DNA from 2 places in the Nocardia cyriacigeorgica GUH-2 genome. Region 1 is predicted to be linked to the other one. Evidence: riboswitches for the same ligand, from Rfam matches in the RefSeq annotation. Region 1 holds a riboswitch; the other holds the start of a gene.
What was found. Region 1 has a riboswitch for cobalamin ahead of metE (5-methyltetrahydropteroyltriglutamate--homocysteine S-methyltransferase). Riboswitches for the same ligand answer to the same signal wherever they lie in the genome.

Region 1 (7,965 bases):
GATCGACGCCGACACCGGATTCGGTGAGCCGATGAACGCCGCGCGCACCGTCACCCTGCTCGAAGACGCCGGCCTGGCCGCCTGCCATATCGAAGACCAGGTGAATCCGAAGCGATGCGGGCATCTCGACGGGAAGGCGGTGGTCGCCCGTGACGAGATGGTGCGGCGGCTGCGGGCCGCGGTGTCGGCGCGGCGGGACCCGAACTTCGTCATCTGCGCACGCACCGACGCCAGGACGATCGAGGGACTGGACGCGGCCATCGACCGGGCCAAGGCATACGCCGATGCGGGCGCCGACCTCATCTTCACCGAGGCGCTGGCGGACGCGAGCGAGTTCGCGAAGTTCCGTGCGGCGGTGGATGTTCCGCTGCTGGCCAATATGACCGAGTTCGGAAAGTCGGAGCTGATCTCGGCGGGCACGCTCGAGGCGATCGGGTTCGACGCGGTGATCTATCCGGTCACCACCTTGCGGCTGGCCATGTTCGCCGTCGAACACGGGTTGCGTGAGATCGCCTCCACCGGAACGCAAGCCGGGCTGCTGGACAGGATGCAACCCCGGTCGCGGCTGTACGAACTGCTGGAGTATCAGCGCTACAACGACTTCGATTCCGGAATCTTCAATTTCACCGTGAGTGGGTGATCGCTATGACCGAGATCAAGAAGGGCCTCGCCGGTGTGGTGGTGGACACCACCAGCATTTCGAAGGTGGTGCCCGAAACCAATTCGCTGACCTATCGCGGTTACGCCGTGCAGGATCTGGCACGCCACTGCTCGTTCGAGGAGGTCGCCTACCTGCTGTGGTACGGCGAGCTGCCGAATATCGGACAGCTGGAGCTGTTGTGCCAGCGGGAGCGGGCGCAGCGCCGGGCCGACCGGTCGATTCTGGCGCTGGTGCAGAAGATGCCCGACAGCTGTCATCCGATGGACGTGGTGCGCACCGTGGTGAGCTATCTCGGGTCCGAGGATCCGGCGGAGGATCTGTCCGGTGTTCCCGATGAGAAGGCGTTACTGGCCAAGGCGCTGCGGCTGACGGCGGTGCTGCCGACCGTCGTCGCCGCCGATATGCGGCGTCGGCGCGGCCTGGAACCCATTGCGCCGCACTCCCATCTGGGATTCGCGGAGAACTTCCTGAACATGTGCTTCGGGGCGGTACCCGATCCGCGCATCGTGCGGGCCTTCGAAACCTCGCTCATCCTCTACGCCGAACACAGTTTCAACGCCTCCACCTTCGCCGCGCGCGTGGTGACCTCCACCCGCTCCGATCTCTACAGCGCGGTAACCGCGGCCATCGGCGCCCTGAAGGGCCCACTGCACGGCGGCGCCAACGAAGCCGTCATGCACGACATGCTCGCCATCGGCGAACCCGAACACGCCGCGCAGTGGTTACGGACCAAGCTGGCGAACAACGAGAAGGTGATGGGTTTCGGCCACCGCGTCTACAAGAACGGCGACTCCCGCGTCCCCACCATGAAAGCCGCCTTGGACGACGTCACCGCCGTCACCGGCGACACCCGCTGGCTGCGCATCTACACCGAACTGGAACGCGCCATGGCCGAAACCACCGGCATCAAACCCAACCTCGACTTCCCCACCGGCCCCACCTACCACCTGATGGGCTTCGACATCCCCCTGTTCACCCCCATTTTCGTCCTGAGCCGCATCACCGGCTGGACCGCCCACATCATCGAACAGGCCCAGTCGAACGCGTTGATCCGCCCGCTGTCGGAGTATGTCGGCGTCGACCAACGCGAACTCGTCGTCGCCTGACGTGGACTTTCGCTAGCGATCCGCGAACAACTCATCGGAGCTGTTCGCGGTCTTCGCACGTTCTGTCCATGCCTTGAGCTGGTTTAGATCTGTGCTGGCGGCGACACGGGCCCGAACGTCGCCGGGAATCGTGCCCCACCGAACTTCGAGGACCGTCAGTAGGGCATCGACTCGCGCCGCGACCGCCTCCGCGTGTGCTTCGGCGCGGCCCTCGGCGCGGCCCTCGGCCACGTACTTGCGGGCGAAGTCGCTCTGATATTCGTACTTGGCGGCGACGGTCTTCATGTATTCCTCCAGACGGTGCCTGGCTGCCGGTGAAAGCAACGCGAGTACCAGGTCATAGTACATTTTGCCGACGTCATCGGCAGCTTTGTCCAGGCCTGCGGCCAGGGATTCGAATACTTCGGCGGAGTTTGGGCCGTCCGCATGAGCGATGGCCGACAGTACCGCGCGTTCGGGAGCGGCCTTGGCGAATTCTGGATCAGTGACGGCTGGTATGATCTCCGGACCAAGAACCAGCGGGCGCAGGATCATGCCGGGATGTCCGAGATCTATCGGCCGCCCGGACCAAGCCGCAACTCCACGGTCTGGACAGAACACCATCAAGTACGTTGGGCAGCGAAGTCGGGCCCGCAGGGTGGCGAGGTACACCGGCCAGCTCCACTGACGGCTGTGGTCCTTCCGTAGTTGGACTTCGACGATGATCCCGAGCACAGGGACGCCCGCCGCATCGGCGAATACCAGTGCCGTATCCCCTCGGAACTCGGTCGGGGAAACGTCGGTGAAGTCGCATGAGGAAGCCCGTGCGTCCCGATAGTCGGGTAGTTCGATGTCGAAGACGTCGGCGAGTAGCCCGGCGGCCAGCTCCGGATCTGTACGAAACATGTCGACGAAGACCTCGTGCACCTGTGACGGCATGGCGGCGAAGCTACGGCAGGGCACCGACAGGTTCACAACTTGTCGGCGTGTCGTACGGCGCGCCGAAAATTATTGGTGGCGAAGGGAACCAAACCCGGTGTCGGTCCGTCCAACCTGGCGAAACGATGAAACCGATGTGTGAGGAGGGGTTGGCGCATGGAGCGGAATCAGGGGTGTCGGGCGGTGTGGCGCGGGGCAGTGGCGCCGGATTCCAGGGAGCGGCCGGTGCTGCGGGTGGGACGGCGATGCCAGGAGTGTGTGGCGAAGCGTGGCCGGCGGCACGAGAAGGGAGCTGCGGGGGAGATGGAGGGATGAACCGGCATGCGGCAGGAGGATGCTGATATGAGGCTGGGCCGCACCGGAAAGGGGTGCGGCCCAGCTCGGTTCATTCGGTCTGGCCGGCTACCGGATGGCGCGGGCGGCGGTGACCATGTTGCGGAGGGATGCTTCCACTTCGGCGGGGCCGCGGGTTTTCAGGCCGCAGTCGGGGTTGACCCAGAGGCGGTCGGCGGGGACGGCTTTCAGGGCGGCGCGCAGGGATGCGGTGATCTCTTCGACGGCGGGGACGCGGGGGGAGTGGATGTCGTAGACGCCGGGGCCGACACCGAGATCGAAGCCGGCGGCAGTGAGATCGTCGAGGACCTCCATGCGTGAGCGGGCCGCCTCGATCGAGGTCACGTCGGCGTCCAGGCCTGCGATCGCGTCGATCACCTCACCGAACTCCGAATAGCACAGATGGGTGTGGATCTGGGTGGCGTCGGCGACGCCGGAGGTCGCCAGCCGGAACGCCTGCACCGACCAGTCCAGATACGCCGGCTGCTCGGTTGCCCGCAGCGGCAAAAGTTCTCGCAGAGCCGGCTCGTCGACCTGGATGATCCGGATGCCCGCGTTCTGCAGATCCACCGTCTCGTCCCGGATCGCCAGCGCCACCTGCCGAGCCGAATCCGCCAGCGGCTGATCATCGCGGACGAACGACCAGGCCAGGATGGTCACCGGACCGGTCAGCATGCCCTTGACCGGCTTATCGGTCAGCGACTGCGCGAACGTGATCCACTCGACCGTCATCGGCGCGCGGCGCACCACATCACCGAACAGGATCGGCGGACGGACGCAGCGCGTTCCGTAGGACTGCACCCAGCCCAGCTCGGTGGCCGCGAAACCATCGAGCTGCTCGGCGAAATACTGCACCATGTCATTGCGTTCCGGCTCGCCGTGCACCAGCACATCGAGCTCCAGCTTCTCCTGCAAGGCGATGACGTCGGCGATCTCGTCGCGCATCCGCTGCTCGTATTCGCCGCGGTCGATCTCACCCGAACGCAGCGCCGCACGCGCCAACCGGATCGCCGAGGTCTGCGGATAGGAACCGATGGTGGTGGTCGGCAACGGCGGCAGGGCCAGGCGTTCGCGCTGCACCTGCCTGCGCTGGTCGGCCGGAGCCCGGCGGACGGCGTCGGGTCCCAGGGCGTCGAGCCGGGCCCGCACCTGGGCGTTGCGGATCCGCGGATCGGCCGCACGGCTCGCCGCGGCCGCACGTGCGGCGGCCAATTCCCCGGCGATGGCGTCGGTGCCCGCGCTCAGGCCGGTGGCGAGTACCCACACCTCGCCGACTTTCTCCGCACCGAAGGCCAGCCAGGACCGCAGCGCTTCATCGAGCCGGGTCTCGACCGCCAGCGAGTACGGCACATGCAGCAGCGAGCACGAGGTCGACACCGCCACCGACCGCGCGCAACCGAGCAGCGTGCCGAGCGTGCTCAGCACGGCGTCCAGATCGGCGCGCCACACATTGCGTCCGTCGACCACGCCGGCCACTAGCAGTTTGTTCGCCAGCGCCGGTACCGCCGCCACCTCGTCGACCTGGGTGCCCGCGACCAGATCGACCGCGATGCCCTCGATATCGGTGCCCGCGAGCGCCGCCAGCGCCGGGCCGGGTGTGCCGAAATAGGTGGCCACCAGTACGGCCGGGCGTTGCGCGGATACGGTGAGCTCGGTGTAGACGCGTCGCACAATGGCCAGTTCGTCTTCGGTCAGATCGGTGACCAGCACCGGCTCATCGATCTGCACCCAGCTCGCGCCCGCCTCGGCCAGCAGCCGCAGCAACTCGCGGTAGAGCGGCACCAGCTCGTCGATGCGGTCGAGCGCCGCCCCACCGGTGGATTTCGCGAGCTTCAGGAAGGTGACCGGCCCGATGATCACCGGCCGCGCGGGCACGCCGAGCTCGATCGCCTCGCGCAGCTGATCGAGCACCGCCTCCGGGTGCAGGCTGAATGTGGTCTGCGCGTCGATCTCCGGCACCAGGTAGTGATAGTTGGTGTCGAACCACTTGGTCATCTCGAGTGGTTCGACCGCATCGGTGCCGCGCGCGGCGGCGAAATAGCGGTCCAGCGGGTCCGCGATACCGGCCACCCGCGCCGGCAGGGCGCCGAGGAGCACGGCGGTGTCGAGCATCTGGTCGTAGTAGGAGAAGGTGCCGACCGGAATCGAATCCATTCCGGCGATGCGCAATTCGGTGTACTGGGCGCGACGTAATTCGCGGGCGACGCGGTGCAGCTCGGCGGCGTCGATGCGTCCGGCCCAATAGGACTCGGTGGCGCGCTTGAGTTCCCGGCGTGGCCCCACCCGGGGAAGTCCGAGAACCGTTGCGGTGAACGGGGTATGGGTAAGAACAGTCACGGTGTTTCTCCAGTGCTGAAGTTCGACAGCAATCGCCGTTTCGGAAACGCACGGCACCGATGAGGCCCCGGACGACCCGGCAGACGGGTCGTTATGGCAACACTGGTGGCGAGCGCCCGGTCCACGAGGCGATGGCCGCCGGATACGGCGTATCCGGCACAACGGGCAGGTCTTCGGACTCGCGGGCACCGGCCACTTCGGCCGACCTACTGGCCGTCGCTTCCCAGGCGGTGTGCCCAGTGCTGATGACGGCGGTCGTTCCCACTCACCGCTGCGGGACAGTCCCGGATTTCCACCGGGTTCCCTCTCACCCGCCACGGGGGCGGGCTTCGACGCCGGGGACGGACGTTCGGGGCTCCAAGTCGTCCGGCCGGCGAACCAGCTGCGGTGCCCACGATAGTCGGGGCAGCGCTCGAGTGGTGAGCCGCCCGGTCCTGTCCTAACCTAAATATCGGATTTTCACACCGGCGAGGAGGAGGAGCCGTGCTGGCGCCGAAAACCCCGATGACCTCGGTCGTCATTCCCGCGCACATCGCCACCGATGCCGATCGAGGCCACCTCGACGAGCAGCTCGCGGCACTCGCCGAACAAGACCACCCCGGCGAGTTCGAGGTCGTCGTCGCGGACAACCGCAGCGCACCCGGCCTCGAGGCGCATCTGGCCGCCCACCCGCTGGGCACCCGGCTGAACCTGCGCTACGTGCCGGCCTCGGACACCGCGGGCGCGGCCTATGCCCGCAACGTCGGCGCCGAGCACGCCACCGGCGAGGTCCTGCTGTTCTGCGACCACGACGACCGCGTGCATCCGGACTGGATGCGCCGCATGCTGGCATTCCTCGACGAGGGCTACGACCTGATCAGTTGTGCGGTCGAAGGCCGCTCGCTCAATGCCGACAACCGCCGGGGCATTGCGGAGGTGCCCGAGCCGGAGCAGTTCCAGCCGGCCGGTGTGTTCGCCCCGGTGATCGTCGGCTGTGCGATGGCATGCCGGGCGAATGTCTATCGCAAACTCGGCGGCATCGACGTCACCTATGCCGCCAACGAAGATCTCGCCTTCGGCTGGAAAGCCCATCGCGAAGGATTCCGCACCGGGTTCTTGCCCGAGGCGCTGGTCGCCTATCGCTATCGCCGTGGTTTCCGGCCGGGCTTCCGGCAGGGCCGGGCCCGCGGGATCGGGTTGGCCCGGCTCAATGCGGAGTTCCCGGACAACGGTCTTCCGCAGATCCATCTGCCGGAGGTGCTGATCCGCCTGGTCCGGCTCGCATTCTCGCGCGGGCTGACCGGTGAGGAGCGTGGCCTGCTGATGGGCGTCGGCGTCGGCCAATTGCGTGGTGGCCTGCGACACCGCACCCTGCGCTGGTGGTGACTCGCCAGTAGGTAACCGGCCAGTAGCTACGGCGCGGAGTTCTCCGCACGATCCGCCGGGCCGGGCGGTGAGATATGACGGCCGGATGAACGCAACTTCGCAACCGTGCAAGGACCGGTTGTGAAGATTGCCCCGAAGGGGACTTCCCTGTCGGCCCACGGTGCGAAGGCGGGTACCTTAGGTCAATGTTCTCGAAAGTCTTGGTTGCCAACCGCGGCGAAATCGCCATCCGCGCCTTCCGCGCGGCCTACGAACTCGGCATCGGGACGGTGGCCGTCTTCCCGCATGAGGACCGCAACTCGGTCCACCGCCTGAAGGCGGACGAGGCCTATCAGATCGGCGAGGAAGGCCACCCCGTCCGGGCATACCTGTCCATCGACGCCATCATCGAGGCGGCCAAGACAGCCGGTGCCGACGCGATCTACCCCGGCTACGGCTTCCTGTCCGAGAACCCCGACCTCGCCGCGGCCTGCGCACGCGAGGGCATCACCTTCATCGGCCCCTCCGCCGAGGTACTCGAGCTCGCCGGTAACAAGGCGCGCGCTATCGCCGCGGCCAAGGCGGCCGGACTGCCGGTGCTGAAGTCGAGCGAACCGTCGGCAAACGTCGACGAGCTGCTCGCGGCGGCGGAAACGATGGAATTCCCGGTCTTCGTCAAGGCGGTCGCCGGTGGTGGCGGTCGCGGTATGCGCCGCGTCGCCACGCCCGCGCAGCTGCGTGAATCCATCGAAGCCGCCTCCCGCGAGGCCGAATCGGCCTTCGGCGACCCGACCGTCTTCCTCGAACAGGCCGTGGTGAACCCGCGCCACATCGAGGTGCAGATCCTGGCCGACACCCAGGGCAACGTCATGCACCTGTTCGAGCGCGACTGTTCGGTGCAGCGTCGCCATCAGAAGGTGATCGAGCTGGCGCCCGCGCCGAACCTCGATCCCGCACTGCGCGAGAAGATCTGCGCCGACGCGGTGGCCTTCGCCCGCGAGATCGGCTACAGCTGCGCAGGCACCGTCGAGTTCCTGCTCGACGAGCGCGGCAACCACGTCTTCATCGAGATGAACCCGCGAATCCAGGTCGAGCACACGGTGACCGAGGAGATCACCGATGTGGATCTGGTGCAGTCGCAGCTGCGCATCGCCGCCGGTGAATCGCTGGCCGATCTCGGGCTGAGCCAGGACACCGTCGCCATCCGCGGCGCGGCCATGCAGTGCCGGATCACCACCGAGGACCCGGCCAACGGCTTCCGCCCCG
Region 2 (7,965 bases), 2.4 Mb from region 1:
TCGGTGCAGACCATGCTCGCGCCGGATACCGACGGCGTCATCGGTGGGGTCACCCAGGTGCGCGCGGTGACGGCGGCGCTCACCGCGCTGGCGAAATCCAGCGGGATCGCGGTGCTGCTGGTCGGGCACGTCACCAAGGACGGCGCGGTCGCCGGTCCGCGCACCCTGGAACATCTGGTGGACGTGGTGTTGCAGTTCGAAGGCGACAAGAACTCCACGCTGCGCATGGTGCGCGGGATCAAGAACCGCTTCGGCAGCGCCGACGAGGTGGGCTGTTTCGAACTGCACGACGACGGCATCACCGGAGTGGCCGATCCGTCGGGGTTGTTCCTGCATCACCGCACCGATTCGGTGCCGGGCACCGCGGTCACCGTGGCGTTGGACGGTAAACGTCCGCTGGTCGGTGAGGTCCAGGGCCTGACCGTCGACACCCAGGTGCCTGCGCCGCGGCGTGCGGTGAGCGGGCTGGACTACAACCGGGTGGCGATGATTCTGGCGGTCTTGCAGAGCCGCTGCGGGTTCTATGTGGGCAAGCAAGATATCTATGCAGCCACCGTCGGGGGGATGCGGCTGGTGGAGCCGGCCGCGGATCTGGCGGTGGCCTTGGCCATCGCCAGTTCCGCTCGTAATACCGCCCTGGAGCCGGGCTGGGTGATCCTCGGCGAGGTGGGGCTGGCCGGTGAGGTCCGCCGGGTCACCGCGACCGCGCGGCGGCTGGCCGAGGCGGAACGGCTCGGGTTCACCACCGCGATCGTGCCGCCGGGCACCGATGCGAAGTCGACGCCGATGAAACTGATCGAGGCGACGTCACTGCGCGGGGCCATCCGGATGGCCGGGCTCAGCAAGGGCAAGGGCTGAGACCTGGCGGCAAAGACCGACTCGTCGCGGCTGAACCGGCCTGGCTGGCGGGCGCGGGCGGCCGCGGCCCGAAGCGCTAGGCGATGTTGAACGGCTCCGGCGCGCTGCGGATCGCGCCCAGCTGGGCAACGACGTTGTAGGCACCGGCCGGAACCTGCACCCGCTCCCCCGCGCATTCCGGCTGCGAGGTCGCACCGGTCCAGGTGACGGTGAAGGCGGCCTGCTCACCCGGCTGCAAGGTGCGCACATCGGGTTCGCCGTCCGGATAGCAATCGGTGCTGGCCCACAGCCGGCGCTGACCGTCGAGGGTGTGCACGGAGACCTGCTGGAGGCCCGAACCCATATCGCGGGTGCAGGCGTCGGCGGAGATATTGGTGATGACGATGCCGAAGACCGGCTGCTCACCCACCCGGTAGGTGGGCTGGGCGACGGTCACCTTCACCGCCAGCGACTGGTCCGAGCATTGGCCCGCGGCCACCGGCGTGGCACTGCTGGAGGTGGCGGAGCCGGACGGCTGGGACGATTCGGCGGCGGACTCTTTCTTGGTCGACGCCTGACCGGCCGGCTTGTTCGTCTCGGTCGACGAATTCGCCGCCGCCTGGGTATCGCCGGGCGAATCGCCGCCCCGCGATACCGCGACCACCAGCCAGATCACCAGCACGAGCGCGACGACCAGCACGCCGATGGCAAAAACACGTCGCCGCCAATAGATCTCCGGAGGCAGCGGTCCATTCGGTTCCAGCACGACTCAACGGTAAGCGCACCGCTCGGCACAGCAACTCAGGGGCACGGCGTGTCGGGGCGTCAACCGTGTCGGCGACGCCCCGCGCACCCGTCGAGAGCTGGGCGTATGCGAGCGTTCGAGGCTCAGGCGACCTCGCCGATGTCACCGATCGAGCTGTGCAGCTTGGCCTTACCGTCGGCCAGGGTGTAGGTGACACAGGCGATCGCGAGCTGCCCGTTGGTTACCCGGTCGGCGATGATCGAGGAGCGCTGACGCAGTAGCTCGGCGGTCTCCTGGACGTGGCGGGCTTCGAACTCGTCAACGGTGGACAGGCCCTCGCGGCGGCCGATCAGCACCGACGGGGTGACGCGCTCGACCAGGCTGCGGATGAAGCCGCCGGGAACCTCGCCGCCGTCGAGGGCGTCGAGGGTGGCCTTCACCGCGCCGCAGCTGTCGTGGCCGAACACCACGATCAGCGGCACGTTGAGGATCTGCACGCCGTATTCGATGGAGCCGAGCACCGAGGAGTCGACCACGTGGCCGGCGGTCCGGACCACGAACATGTCGCCGAGGCCCTGGTCGAAGATGAGTTCGGCGGCGACGCGGGAGTCTCCGCAACCGAACAGAATGGCGGTGGGGTGCTGACCGCCGACGAGCTTGGCTCGATCCGCGGCGCCCTGATTAGGATGCAGCAACGTGCCGTTGACGAAACGGTCGTTACCGTCGCGGAGGGATTTCCAGGCGCTGATCGGGTTCGACTGAGGCATGTGTCCATTTTGCACAGATTGAGTGTTACCGACGAGTCGGTTCCGGTTACGAGGCCGCTAACACCGTCTGGCCAGGCCCGATCCAACGCGGTGAGCAGCAGGTGAGGACGACATTGACAGCCACGGTTGACCCGGATGCCCTGCTCGACTGGTACCGGGTCACCGCCCGCGATCTGCCCTGGCGCCGGCCGGGCGTGAGCGCGTGGCAGATCCTGATGAGCGAGATCATGCTCCAGCAGACGCCGGTGGTGCGGGTGGAACCAATCTGGCGGGAATGGGTGGCGCGCTGGCCGGTGCCGTCGGCCATGGCGGCGTCCTCGCAGGCAGAGGTGCTGCGGGCGTGGGGCAAGCTCGGATATCCGCGCCGCGCGCTGCGACTGCACGAATGCGCGCGGGTGCTTGCGAGCGAGCACGGGGATCGGGTGCCCGAGGACGTCGAGGTGCTGCTCGGCCTGCCCGGGATCGGCGCGTACACCGCCCGCGCCGTCGCGTGTTTCGCCTACGGGCAGCGAGTTCCGGTGGTGGACACCAATGTTCGCCGCGTGGTTGCCCGAGCGGTGCACGGGAAGGCGGATGCCGGTAATCCGTCGGCGAAGGGTCTTCGCGAGACGGAGGCCCTGCTGCCGGCGTCGGTGCCGCGCGCCGCGACTTTCTCCGCCGCCCTGATGGAGCTCGGCGCGCTGATCTGCACCGCCCGCTCCCCCTCCTGCGACAACTGTCCGCTGCCCCGCTGTGCCTGGAACGAGGCAGGCCGGCCCGCCTCGCAGGTAGTGCGACGGACGCAGAAGTACGAGGGCACCGACCGGCAGGCCAGAGGGCGGCTGATGGATGTGCTCCGGGACGCGTCCGGTCCGGTCGAGCGGGTGCGGCTGGATATGGCGTGGACCCGCGACCCGGGTCAGCGGGACCGGGCGCTGGACTCGCTGTTGGTGGACGGGCTCATCGAGCAGACGGCCGACGGGTTGTTCGCGCTGGCGGGCGAGGCCGGGCACGTCGAACCCGGGAGCTGACCTCGGGGTACGTCAGCAGCTCGCCCGGATCCTTCGCGCAGCACCGGCCGCGCCGGCGGTAAGCGCGGTTCGGTATCGCTCGGCTCAGCCAGAGTTCGCGGCGGCCGCTGTCTGTGGATCCGCGCTCGAATCAGTCAGCCGGTCCCTCATCCGATGCCGCTGCGGGCGCCGGAGTATCAGGCAACGTGCGAGCGAGACCCGGGCGCGGGTCATCGCCGATCGGCTCACCGCCGAGCACACGGCCCAGGAACCCGCTCACCTCCGCCCGATAACGCTCGGGCTGATCGTCGTGCACCAGGTGACCGGCATCGGGCACCAGCACGTATTCGGCGCCGGGATGGACCTCCGCCATCGCGCGCATCTGGCCCGGCGGGGTGATGGTGTGTTCGCCTTCGATCAGCAGCGCGGGCACCTCGATGGTGCGCCACTGCGTCCAGAAGTCCCTGGTCCCCCACTCCTCGGAGATGTCGCGGAACGTCGACACCGAGCCGTGTAGCCGGTAGCCGTCGGGGCCGTGGTCGAAGGAGGCGAGGAAGTAGCGTCCGGCGACCGGGCCGAAGAAGTCGAGCACCGCGGCCTCGTCGGGGAACGGCTGCGGCCAGGCCTCGATCATGGCGGCCCAGTGCGCGGCGGTGCGGCCGGTGAAATCGGGGGCCATATCCTCGACCACCAGCGCTTTCACCCGTTCCGGGAACTGCGCGGCGAACATCCAGGCGTGCAGCCCGCCCATCGAATGGCCGATCACCACCATGGGTTCGGCGATGGACGCGGTCGCGGCGGCCAGATCGGCGACGAAGGCCTCGGTGCTCAACTCGGCGGGGGCCGGTCTGCCGTGGCCGGCGGCGTCGAAGGTGTAGACGTGGCCGAAGCCGCGCAGCCAGTCCAGGTGATCGCGCCAGGTGCGCGCGCTGCCCATCAGGCCGTGCAACAGCAGCAGCGGCGTGCCCGTCCCGCCTTCGTCGTACAACACGTCCGCGATTGTGCCGCACCCGTCGGTGATAACCGTCGCACCTGCCTGCCCTCGCGGTCCGAGGGGGCAGAATCGAGGCATGTCTGTTGTGAAGATCAATGCGATCGAGGTTCCCGAGGGCGCCGGCCCCGAGCTGGAGAAGCGCTTCGCCCACCGGGCGCACGCGGTGGAGAACTCGCCGGGCTTCCTCGGCTTCCAGCTGCTGCGGCCGACCGCCGGAGAGAACCGGTACTTCGTGGTGACGCAATGGGATTCGGAAGAATCCTTCGCCGCCTGGCGTGATGGCCCGGCCCGCGAAGCGCATGCCGGCCAGCAGCAGAAGCCGGTCGCCACCGGTGCCTCGCTGCTCGAATTCGAGGTCGTGCTCGACGTCGCGGGCAAGGCGGCTTCCGCGGGCTGAGGCCTTTACGCACCCGGCAGCCGTCGCCACCCGATATTGACGACGGCGGCTGTGGGGTGTCACAGTTCGAGGGACAAACGCGTAGGTGACGCGGTAATCCGGTGCAATTCCGGAGCGGTCGCGCCACTGTGTTCCAGCCACCGGGTTCGGTGCCGGAAAGCCAGACACCGGCACCTTCGCGACCACTCGACGGGACGCGTTTATCCCAAGGAGGACTGGCAATGGCCTTCGTGCACACCCCCGGCGTATCCGCCCGGGTCACCGATTCCCTGGCTACCGTGCTCATCACGGTTGGTGTCGTTCTGCTCGCACTGCTCACCCTGTACCTGGTCGGATTCGATCAGGGCGCCATCTCGCGCAGCGGGATGTTCATGCATGAGCTGATGCACGACGGACGTCACCTGCTGGGTCTTCCGTGCCACTGACCGGAACTCTGCGCACCCTGTTACTTCGTGGTCTGCTGGCCGGCCTGGTCGCCGGTCTGCTGGCGGGCACCGTCGGATATTTCGTCGGCGAGCCCAAGGTGGAGGCGGCGATCGCCATCGAGGAAGCCGGTGCGGCCGCCGACGCAGGTGCCGATGGGCATACGCATGGCGAGCAGGCATCCGGCGGGCACAGCCACGGCGACGAGGAAGAACCGCTGGTCAGCCGCTCCGGCCAGAAGGCGGGCCAGTTCCTCGCGCTCGGCCTGGCCGGGATGGCGTTCGGCGCGATCTTCGGCGCCGCCGCGCATGTCGCGCGCCACTACACCGCACTGTCCGGGCCGAAGCTCGCGCTCGGGCTCGGCGTGGGCGGCTGGGCGGGCATCGTCGCGGTGCCGTTCTTCAAGTACCCGGCCAATCCGCCCGCGGTCGGCGATCCGGAGACGATCAACGACCGGACGCTGCTGTGGCTGGCGGCGGTGCTGCTCGGGATAGTCGCCGTCGGCGCGGGCGTCTACGTGTGGAAGCTGCTCGCCGAGCGGCCGGAAACGCTCCGGCTGACCGCCGGGGTGGGCGCGTTCGTGCTGCTCACCGCAATCGGTTACATCGTCCTGCCGGGAGTGAACGAGGTCGGCGCCGACTTCCCGGCGAGCCTGCTGTGGGAGTTCCGGATCTCCTCGCTCGCGGTCTCGACGACGCTGTGGGCCTGCCTGGGTCTCGGCTACGCGGTGCTCACCGAGTTCGCCGACCGGTCTCGTACCCCGGTGCCGGCGGCTGTTTCCGCGGGCTGATCCGCATCGAGAAATCCATGGGCAGTGTCGGTTTCCATGACCGGCACTGCCTTTCTCGTCGATACCGGATCCACCGGGATGCGGGGGCGGCGCGACGATGAAGACCGCACGGAAACGCCCGGGTCCCCGATAGCCGGTGGACCCGGGCGTGCGCTCAGGACTCCAGTGCGGCGTCCAGGGTGATGTTGTCGACGCCGGCCAGGGCCTTGCTGACCGGGCAGCCGGACTTGGCGGCTTCGGCGGCGGTGCGGAAAGCGGCGTCGTCGAGGCCGTCGACGCGGCCGCGGACGGTGATCTTGATTCCGCTGATGCGGAACCCGCCCGCCGGGTCGGGAGCGAGGGTGACGTCGGCGGTGACGTCGAGGCTGCGCGGGGTGGCACCGGCATTGCCGATCTCGGCCGACAGGGCCATCGCGTAGCAGGACGAATGCGCGGCCGCGATCAGTTCCTCCGGGCTGGTGGCGCCCTCGGCATTGTCGGCGGCCCGCTTCGGGAACGACACGTCGTACTTGCCTGCACCCGAGCTGGCCAGCTCGACCTGTCCGGTGCCGTCCTGCAGGCCGCCGGTCCATGCGGTGCGCGCGGTACGTGTGGGCATCACAGTCCTTTCCACGATCGGTTGACGAGAGGTTTCTCCGTTCGAACCTACCCGCCTCGCTCAGCCCGCGGCAGCGGTTCGCTTGTCCAGCTGCTCCAGCACGGCCGGCCAGGCGGCGCGATGCCGATCGCAGGCTTCCCGGTTCGGAAAACCACTGTGCCGCAACTTGATTCGAATACCTCGCGGCTGCTTGACGAAATCCACCCGGACGAGGGTCTCCGCGCCTTCGGTGCCGCCCGCGCCGGTGACCCAGGTGAGCTCGAGGCACCGCTCGGGCTCGAGCCGCAGGAAACGCCCGTAATGCGGGACCGGCGTGCCCTGATTGTCGGCTTCGAAGTAGAAGGGTTCACCCACCTGCGGGCGCATGCGGACCGATTCGGGGATCGCGAACCAGATGTCGAAGCCCTGGGTCCAGGCCAGGTACAACAACGACGGCGATGCCGTCATGACCCGCTCGACGGTGAGTTCGTGAGGCCGTGCCGACAGGTCCGGATAACGCACATGCTGATCGACCATCAGACCGACCTTACCCGCGCGCACCGGCCCGTCGGACGGTTTGCCGAAGCGGTGATCCGATTACCCGGGATCGGTCACCTCGGCTTGCACGATTGCGGTGACGATCAGCGCCGATGCCACAAATCGTCCCGCGCTCAACGGATCACGATGCACGAGGATGCCGAGCACGATCGCGGCGGCGTCGCCGATTCCGATGCGGACCGCTTGGTCGGTGCCGACCGGTTAGCGGCACGCTGTATCCCGCTATCCCGACACCAATTCGATCGCGGTGGCCCCTCGAGCGGCTTGGCCCCGGCACAGGTCGCCGGGGCTCAGCGGCAGCTCACACACCGTGCTCGGGCAGTGAGGCTTCACACCAGATCGCGGCGGCGGATCAGCCAGATGGTGGCGAGTACGAAGACCGCTGTGTAACTCACGAGTGCGATGACGGATTCGGTGCGGGTCAGGATGTCGAGCACGCCGGGCGTGGGCGCCGCATCGGTACTGCGCATCGCGCCCGCCAGCGAGCCCGCCGCGGTGCCGGGTAGCAGATCGGTGAACGCCTCGATCGGCGCGAAGATGCCCGCAACCCCGCGCAGCAGGTTTTCCACCACCAGCACCCAGACCAGCCCGAGACCGACGGCCAGCGCCGGACCGCGAGCGATGGCACCGATCAGCGCGCCGGCCAGCGTCCACATGCCCAGAATCAGGCTGCCGCTGACGATTCCGTCCAGCGAATGCCGCACCGACGGCAGCACCAGCGGTTGCGATTCACTAGTCGCGATCAGCGAAGCCACCCCCAGGTCCACCACGAACGCGACCACCACCAGCCCCACCACCACGACGGCCAGGCAGATCATCGTCCCGGTGATCGCGACGATCCGCGACGGGCCCTGGGTGAGCACGGTCTTCCAGGTGCCCCACCCGTAG

Region 2: it holds a riboswitch for cobalamin, as region 1 does, so the genes downstream of both, NOCYR_RS02215 (CbtB domain-containing protein) here and metE (5-methyltetrahydropteroyltriglutamate--homocysteine S-methyltransferase) in region 1, are expected to answer to the same signal.

Annotation. Positions count from the first base shown of each region.
Region 1 covers NC_016887.1:4,298,595-4,306,559, reverse strand. The annotation lists gene prpB (methylisocitrate lyase) at 1-640, shown strand, start outside; gene NOCYR_RS19520 (bifunctional 2-methylcitrate synthase/citrate synthase) at 646-1,767, shown strand; gene NOCYR_RS19515 (hypothetical protein) at 1,780-2,685, opposite strand; gene metE (5-methyltetrahydropteroyltriglutamate--homocysteine S-methyltransferase) at 3,088-5,355, opposite strand; cobalamin riboswitch at 5,502-5,685, opposite strand; gene NOCYR_RS19505 (glycosyltransferase) at 5,839-6,720, shown strand; gene NOCYR_RS19500 (pyruvate carboxylase) at 6,906-7,965, shown strand, end outside.
Region 2 covers NC_016887.1:475,276-483,240, reverse strand. The annotation lists gene radA (DNA repair protein RadA) at 1-858, shown strand, start outside; gene NOCYR_RS02240 (hypothetical protein) at 935-1,603, opposite strand; gene NOCYR_RS02235 (carbonic anhydrase) at 1,726-2,349, opposite strand; gene NOCYR_RS02230 (A/G-specific adenine glycosylase) at 2,463-3,359, shown strand; gene NOCYR_RS02225 (alpha/beta fold hydrolase) at 3,490-4,329, opposite strand; gene NOCYR_RS02220 (antibiotic biosynthesis monooxygenase family protein) at 4,409-4,729, shown strand; cobalamin riboswitch at 4,769-4,920, shown strand; gene NOCYR_RS02215 (CbtB domain-containing protein) at 4,951-5,154, shown strand; gene NOCYR_RS02210 (CbtA family protein) at 5,145-5,942, shown strand; gene NOCYR_RS02205 (OsmC family peroxiredoxin) at 6,097-6,540, opposite strand; gene NOCYR_RS02200 (SRPBCC family protein) at 6,601-7,056, opposite strand; gene NOCYR_RS02190 (ABC transporter permease subunit) at 7,407-7,965, opposite strand, start outside.